DNA from 2 places in the Enterobacter sp. PL_is514 genome. Region 2 is predicted to be linked to the other one. Evidence: predicted binding sites of a transcription regulator. Region 2 holds the regulator's gene; the other holds the start of a gene.
The links. The regulator PurR, encoded in region 2, represses purine synthesis genes. The targets are predictions, from matches to a motif close to CANGCAAACGTTTGCNTG.

Region 1: gltS (sodium/glutamate symporter) is a predicted target of PurR. The motif match lies at 1,899-1,916, and genes of this name have one in related genera.

The regions. Positions count from the first base shown of each region.
Region 1 covers NZ_JBVPGN010000025.1:122,708-126,721, reverse strand. The annotation lists gene AC0TNG_RS02680 (AsmA family protein) at 1-336, opposite strand, end outside; gene xanP (xanthine/proton symporter XanP) at 456-1,847, opposite strand; gene gltS (sodium/glutamate symporter) at 2,074-3,276, shown strand; gene recG (ATP-dependent DNA helicase RecG) at 3,278-4,014, opposite strand, start outside.
Region 2 covers NZ_JBVPGN010000034.1:146,583-150,596, forward strand. The annotation lists gene punC (purine nucleoside transporter PunC) at 1-293, opposite strand, end outside; gene punR (DNA-binding transcriptional activator PunR) at 408-1,319, shown strand; gene purR (HTH-type transcriptional repressor PurR) at 1,337-2,362, opposite strand; gene cydH (cytochrome bd-I oxidase subunit CydH) at 2,660-2,749, shown strand; gene AC0TNG_RS16345 (MFS transporter) at 2,913-4,014, shown strand, end outside.

The sequences.
Region 1 (4,014 bases), on a different contig from region 2:
CGGCGAGAGATTCAGCGTGCCGTCGAACAGGGTGATGGTGTCCATATGCAGCGGATCGGTTACCTGGCGGCTGCTCAGGCCAATATCGACTTTTTTGGCGACCAGCGTGGCGGGTTTACCGTCCCGACCAAAGATGACGTTTTCCAGAATAATGTGGGAAGGCGACGAAAAGCGGTGATTCATCTTGTCGAAACTGAGTTCGTAATCGGTATTCACCGTCACCCAGCTGCTGACCTGAGACGCGCCCCAGCGGGTCTGGAGCAGAATGTAGAGCGCCAGCATCACAATGAGCAGGGCTACCAGAAGATAGATGAGGAGCTTTCCAATAAATTTCATGGTCTTCCATCCCGCAAAACGCACATAAGGGAGTTATGCACGATTTATGCGCAATCCTCAAGGCGGGAATGGTGTAATTAGATGTCACGGCAGGCATTGACTGCCTGCCGTGAGAGAAATCAATTTTTCTCAGGCGGGAAAACGAGGTTCAACACGATAGCGGTGATACCGCCTGCGGCAATGCCGGAAGAGAGCAGGTTTTTTACCCAGTCAGGTGCAAACTGCAGGATCAGTGGCTGCTGGGAAACGCCCAGACCGACGGCCAGTGACAGGGCGATAATCATGATCGCGCGGCGGTTCAGTGGCTCGCGGGAGACGATACGCACGCCGGAGGCCGCGATCGTCCCGAACATCACCAGCGTTGCGCCGCCCAGCACCGGCTCAGGGATGTGCTGCACAAAGCCGCTCACCGCCGGGAACAGGCCGAGGACGATCAGCATCAGCGCCACCACGAAGCCAACGTAGCGGCTGGCCACGCCGGTCAGCTGGATCACGCCGTTGTTCTGACCGAAGCAGGAGTTCGGGAAGGTGTTGAATACCGCAGAGACAAACGAGTTCAGGCCGTTCGCCAGCACGCCGCCTTTCAGGCGCTTCATGTACAGCGGGCCGGACACCGGCTGCTCGGAGACGTCGGAGGTGGCGGTGATATCACCGATGGTCTCCAGCGAGGTGATCATAAAGACCAGCATCAGCGGCAGGAGCAGACCCCAGTCAATGCCCAGACCGTAGTACAGCGGCGTAGGAACGGTGATCAGCGCGCTGTTGGTCGGCGCGGTGTTCTCCGGCAGCATGCCCAGCGCCCACGCCAGCAGGTAACCCGCCGCCATGGCGATCACCAGCGAGGCCACGCGCAGGTAAGGGTTACGCTGACGGTTAAGCAGAATAATGATCGCCAGCACGACGCCTGCCAGCAGCAGGTTTTTTGGCGCGCCGAAGGTGTGGTCGCTCATTGCGGCATAGCCGCCGCCGATGGAGGTCAGGCCCACCTGGATCAGCGACAGGCCGATAATCATCACGACGACGCCGGAAACCAGCGGGGTGATAACGCGGCGAGCCAGATGCAGAACGCGGGAGATCACCATCTCCGTACAGCTGGCCAGCATCAGCGTGCCGAACAGCGCCGCCATCATGGTCGGGACATCCGCACCGCCGGTTTTCAGCGCCGTACCGCCCATGATCAGGGGCGCCACGAAGTTAAAGCTGGTGCCCTGAATCGACAATAATCCCGACCCCACCGGCCCCCATGCTTTAATTTGAATAATCGAGGCCACGCCGGAGGCAAAAAGAGACATGCTGATAATGTGCTGCGTGTCCTGCGCCGGTAAACCGAGCGCCTGGCAAATCAGCAGCGCCGGGGTGATCACCGCAACAAACATCGCCAGAAGATGCTGGCAGGCGGCGAACAGCGTTTGCGGCAGCGGCGGGCGGTCTTCAAGGCGGTAAATCAGTTCGCTATTTTGCTTCTGCGCAATCGGTTGCGCATCAGGCGACTCTATGGTGTTAACGGACATCGGCGGCAATCCCACGGTGGAAAAGCGGGCATTTTATCTGACCACCTGGTAAAAGCAAACGATTGCCAGCAAAAAAAGGGAAGAAAATCTGCCGCTGTGAGCAGGTTTTCTACAACGTATCGGGAAAAAAAATTACACTTTTTCGCGCCGGGAGCTCATGAAGAGCGCAAACCGGCCCAGGATAACGCCGCGTGTGTATGGAACACGCGCAAAACAGGAGCCTTCTATGATTCATCTCGATACGTTGTCGACACTTGTTGCCGCAACGCTGGTCTTACTGCTTGGCCGTAAGCTGGTACATAGCGTTTCCCTTCTGAAGAAATACACCATTCCTGAACCTGTCGCCGGTGGTCTGCTGGTGGCGCTGGCCCTGCTGATACTGAAAAAAAGCATGGGTTGGGAAATCGATTTTGATATGTCCCTGAAGGACCCGCTGATGCTGGCCTTCTTTGCCACCATCGGCCTGAACGCCAACCTGGCGAGCCTGCGGGCGGGCGGTAAAGTGCTCGGCGTATTCCTGATTGTGGTGGTGGGGCTGCTGCTGATGCAAAACGCTATCGGCATCGGGATGGCGACGCTGCTGGGACTGGATCCGCTGATGGGGCTGCTGGCGGGGTCAATTACCCTTTCGGGCGGCCACGGTACCGGGGCCGCATGGAGCAAGCTGTTTATCGAGCGCTACGGGTTTGAAAACGCGACGGAGGTGGCGATGGCCTGCGCGACCTTTGGGCTGGTGCTGGGTGGCCTGATTGGCGGCCCGGTGGCACGCTATCTGGTGAAGCACTCCACCACACCGGACGGCAGGCCGGACGATGAGCTGGTGCCGACCGCATTTGAAAAGCCGGACGTCGGGCGCAGCATTACCTCGCTGGTGCTGATTGAAACCATCGCGACGATCGCCATCTGCCTGACCGTGGGCAAAGTGGTTGCGCAATGGCTGGCGGGCTCAGCGTTTGAACTGCCGACGTTTGTCTGCGTGCTGTTTATCGGGGTGATCCTGAGCAACGGCCTGGCGCTGATGGGCTTCTATCGCGTGTTTGAACGGGCGGTGTCGGTGCTCGGCAACGTCTGCCTGTCGCTGTTCCTGGCGATGGCGCTGATGAGTCTCAAGCTGTGGGAGCTGGCCTCGCTGGCGCTGCCGATGGTGGCGATTCTGGCGGTGCAGGCCCTGTTTATGGCGCTGTACGCCATGTTCGTGACCTGGCGGATGATGGGCAAAAACTACGATGCGGCGGTGCTGGCGGCGGGTCACTGCGGGTTTGGTCTGGGGGCCACCCCAACGGCTATCGCCAACATGCAGGCGATCACCGAACGCTTCGGGCCTTCGCACATGGCGTTTCTGGTGGTCCCGATGGTCGGGGCGTTCTTTATTGATATCGTCAACGCGCTGGTGATTAAGCTGTACCTGATGCTGCCGATGTTTGCCTGAATCAGGCGTTGGAATAGCGTTCGGTTTCCGGCATCCAGCGCTCAATTAACGCTGCCGCCTGTTCGGGGTAGCGTTCATGAATGTGGCGGGCGAGGCGCTGAACCTCGGGGATCATAGCCTGATCGCGCAGCAAATCCGCCACTTTGAATTCCGCGTTCCCCGTCTGACGCGTGCCCAGCAGTTCGCCCGGGCCGCGGATCTCCAGGTCTTTTTGCGCAATCACAAAACCGTCGTTGCTGTCGCGCAGCACCTGCAACCGCATCTGGGCTGTTTTTGAGAGCGGGGCTTTGTAGAGCAGGACGCAGTGGGACGCTACCGCGCCACGGCCAACGCGCCCGCGCAGCTGGTGGAGCTGGGCAAGGCCCAGGCGCTCCGGGTTTTCGATAATCATCAGGCTGGAGTTCGGGACGTCCACGCCCACTTCAATGACCGTCGTGGCGACCAGCAAATGCAGCTCGCCCTGCTTAAACGACTGCATCACCGCCTGTTTTTCGGCAGGCTTCATGCGTCCATGAACCAGGCCCACGTTCAGCTCCGGCAGCGCCAGCTTAAGCTCTTCCCACGTGGCTTCGGCAGCCTGCGCTTCCAGCAGTTCCGACTCTTCTATCAGCGTACAAACCCAGTAGGCCTGACGCCCTTCGTGGGTGCAGGCGTTGCGCACGCGGTCGATGATATCACTGCGGCGCGTGTCAGGAATGGCGACCGTTGTGACCGGCGTACGGCCCGGCGGCAGTTCGT
Region 2 (4,014 bases):
AGCAGCCAGGTGGCATCGCGCACCCACAGCATCCCCAGGCAGCCCACGGCAAAAATGGCCAGACCCAGCAGCAGTACCGGTTTACGACCAAAGCGATCCGAGAGCGGTCCCCACAGCAGCTGCGCGAAAGCGAAACCGGCAAGGAACAGGCTCAGGCTGGCGCTGATGGCCGCCGCAGGGGTTTGCAGGTCTTCCTGCATCGCGGCAAACGCGGGCAGGTACATGTCGGTGGCCAAAAAGCCCAGCACGCTTAAGCCGCCGAGCCAGACTAAAAATCCTTTCCTGGGTTGCATTCTCTTATTCTCCTGAGGAGGCAGGTGTACGTTGGCGGAGAGTGTAGGGAGTGCAAAGCGGCTTGTGAAACGCTAATATTTGGCGGGTGCATTCAAATTTTTTGCAGGCAGAAAATGTGGTCAGATTATTCTCTTGAAGTGGTCGATGCTGTTGCACGTAACGGCAGCTTTAGCGGTGCAGCGCAGGAGCTGCACCGCGTCCCTTCGGCCATCAGCTACACGGTGCGTCAGCTGGAGGAGTGGCTGGCGGTTCCGCTGTTTGAGCGGCGCCATCGTGATGTGGAATTAACGCCCGCAGGGGCGTGGTTTTTGAAGGAAGGGCGTTCTGTTATCAAAAAAATGCAGATCACCCGCGAACAGTGTCAGCAGATCGCTAACGGCTGGCGGGGGCATCTTTCCATCGCGGTGGATAACATCGTTAAGCCGGAACGTACCCGGCAGATGATCGTCGATTTCTATCGTCATTTTTCAGATGTCGAGCTGCGGGTCTCGCAGGAGGTGTTCAACGGCGTCTGGGATGCGCTGGCGGACGGCAGGGCAGAGATGGCAATCGGGGCCACGCAGGCGATCCCGGTCGGGGGACGTTACGCCTTTCGCGATATGGGCATGCTGAGCTGGAAGTGCGTGGTGGCAAGCGATCATCCGCTGGCGGTGATGGAGGGGCCGCTCAGCGATGATACGCTGCGCAACTGGCCGTCGCTGGTGCTGGAGGATACCTCCCGTTCATTGCCGAAGCGTATCACCTGGCTTCTGGACAACCAGCGGCGGGTGGTGGCCCCTGACTGGGAATCGTCGGCGACGTGCCTCAGCGCCGGACTGTGCGTCGCGATGGTGCCCGTTCATTTCGCGCGTCCGCGCATCGATACCGGAGAGTGGGTTGAGCTGACGCTGGAGAATCCGTTCCCGGATGCGGCCTGCTGCCTGACCTGGCAGCAAAGTGATGTCTCGCCTGCGATGGCCTGGCTGCTGGATTATCTGGGAGACAGCGAAACGCTAAACCGGGAATGGTTACGGGAGCCAGCATAGCTGGCCCCGTAAAGCGATTAACGACGGTAGTCGCGGAACGGACCGTCCGCAACGGAACGGCGTTCGATAAGACGCGGGTGAACTTCAATGGACTGCGACTCTTCACGTTTGTTGACGATCCTGTCCATCAGCATATTGAAGGCCGTTTCGCCCAGCGAATCTTTCGGCTGGTGAATGGTGGTCAACGCTGGCGTGAAGAAACGCGCGTTACGCACGTTGTCATACCCGATCACGGAAATATCCTGCGGTACGCGCAGACCCAGCTCGTCGGCAGCGCAGAGCGCGCCCATAGCCATGATGTCACCCCCGCAGAAAACGGCGGTCGGACGGTGTGGCTGGGAGACGATCTGCTGCATTGCGCGGTAGCCCGACTCCGGCTCAAAGTCGCCCTGCACAATCCAGTTTTCCGGCACGTTGATCAGCGCTTCTTCCATCGCTTTCATAAAACCGGCCAGACGGCCCGCGCCGGTGTTGCGCTCCAGCGGACCGGGGATCACGCCAATCTCGCGGTGACCGCGTTCGATCAGATAACGACCGGCCATATAGCCGCCTTCAAAGGCATTATCGATAACGGAATCAGTGAAATCCGCGCGCGCTTCGCCCCAGTCCATGACCACCATGGGAATATGGCGATACTCTTCGAGCATCGACAGTACGGATTCCGGGTACTCGGAACACATTACCAGCAGGCCATCAACGCGCTTTTGCGCCATCATCGACAGGTAGGCACGCTGTTTTTCTATGCTGTTCCATGCGTTGCCCAGAATCAGGGTATAGCCTTTCTGGAAGCAGTTCTTCTCTACCGCTTCAATGATCTCGGCAAAATAGGCCGCTTCACTGCTGGTGGCCAGCAATCCAATGGATTTGGTGTGATTAACCTTGAGGCTGCGCGCAACCGCACTTGGCGAATAGTGCAGCTCTTTGATCGCTGCCCAGACGGCGTTGCGCGTCTCTTCCGCCACGAAGCGGGTTTTGTTAATTACATGTGATACGGTTGTAGTGGAAACGTTTGCGCGTTTTGCTACGTCTTTAATTGTTGCCATTAAATGTCACTCCAGACCATATCCTAAACTCCTGAAAAACTTGAAGGTAAACGTTTGCCTTCTCTCACCCTTATCACGCAATCTTGAATTGCGGCACGCCGGGAAAACGACACGGGACGTCAGGAGGGGGTCAATGGCCGGTACGCTAATAAATTTAGCGTGGAATTTTGTCCTATCTTGATGAAAAGGGGAAGAGGTAAAGTGTTTATCAGCCTAAATCCAGGAAGATTTTTGACGTAAATTATGCAAAAATGAGCAGGCTCACTTTTCGTGGGGGGATTAAAAGGAGAAAAATTGATGAGTTCCGATCTGAAGTTTTCGCTGTTCACCACCGTTATTGTGCTGGCTCTGATTGTCGCGGCCGGTCTGACGGCTGCGCTGCACTGATTTACGCGGAGGGAGAGCCTTCTCCCTCCCGATCGACCCGATTGTTACTTCTCTGGCAAAAATCTTTTGCCATTTTGTTAACTTCTCATTTTTTGTGATTGATGTCATGCTTTCCGCTTCTTTGTTCTGTGTCACCACATGACACGGCATCCGGAGTTGACGCATGAAAATCAATTTTCCCCTGCTGGCCCTGGCGATTGGCGCTTTTGGGATTGGCACCACTGAATTCTCCCCGATGGGGTTACTGCCCGTCATCGCCCGCGGCGTGGACGTCTCGATCCCTGCGGCAGGGATGTTAATCAGCGCCTATGCTATCGGCGTGATGGTGGGGGCGCCGCTGATGACGCTTCTCCTTTCGCACCGCGCGCGCCGCAATGCGCTGATTTTCCTGATGGCGATTTTCACCCTGGGTAACGTGCTTTCGGCCATTTCGCCGGACTACACCACGCTGATGCTGTCTCGTATTCTGACCAGCCTTAACCACGGCGCGTTCTTCGGGCTGGGATCGGTCGTGGCTGCCAGCGTGGTGCCAAAACATAAGCAGGCCAGCGCCGTAGCAACCATGTTTATGGGGCTAACGATTGCCAACATCGGCGGGGTGCCTGCGGCAACCTGGCTGGGGGAAGCGATCGGCTGGCGGATGTCCTTCCTGGCAACGGCCGGGCTGGGCGTGGTCGCGATGGTGGCGCTGTTCTTCTCCCTGCCGAAAGGCAGCGCGGGTGAACGTCCTGACGTGCGCAGAGAGCTGTCGGTGCTGGTGCGCCCGCAGGTCCTCTCCGCGCTGCTCACCACCGTGCTGGGGGCAGGGGCGATGTTTACCCTCTACACCTATATTTCACCGGTATTGCATGACATCACCCACGCAACGCCTCTCTTTGTGACCGCGATGCTGGTACTGATAGGCGTGGGCTTCTCGATCGGCAACTATCTCGGCGGGAAATTTGCCGACCGTTCCGTGAGCGGCACGCTGAAGGGCTTCTTAACCCTGCTGATTGCCATCATGATTGCCATTCCGTGGCTGGCGCGTAATGAGTTTGGGGCCGCGATCGCAATGGTCGTCTGGGGAGCCGCCACCTTTGCCGTGGTGCCGCCGCTGCAGATGCGCGTGATGCGCGTCGCGCATGAAGCGCCGGGCCTCTCATCGTCGGTCAACATCGGCGCCTTCAACCTGGGCAACGCGCTCGGTGCGGCGGCCGGTGGGGCCGTGATTTCAGGGGGACTGGGGTACAGCTTTGTGCCGGTGATGGGGGCGATTATTGCCGCGC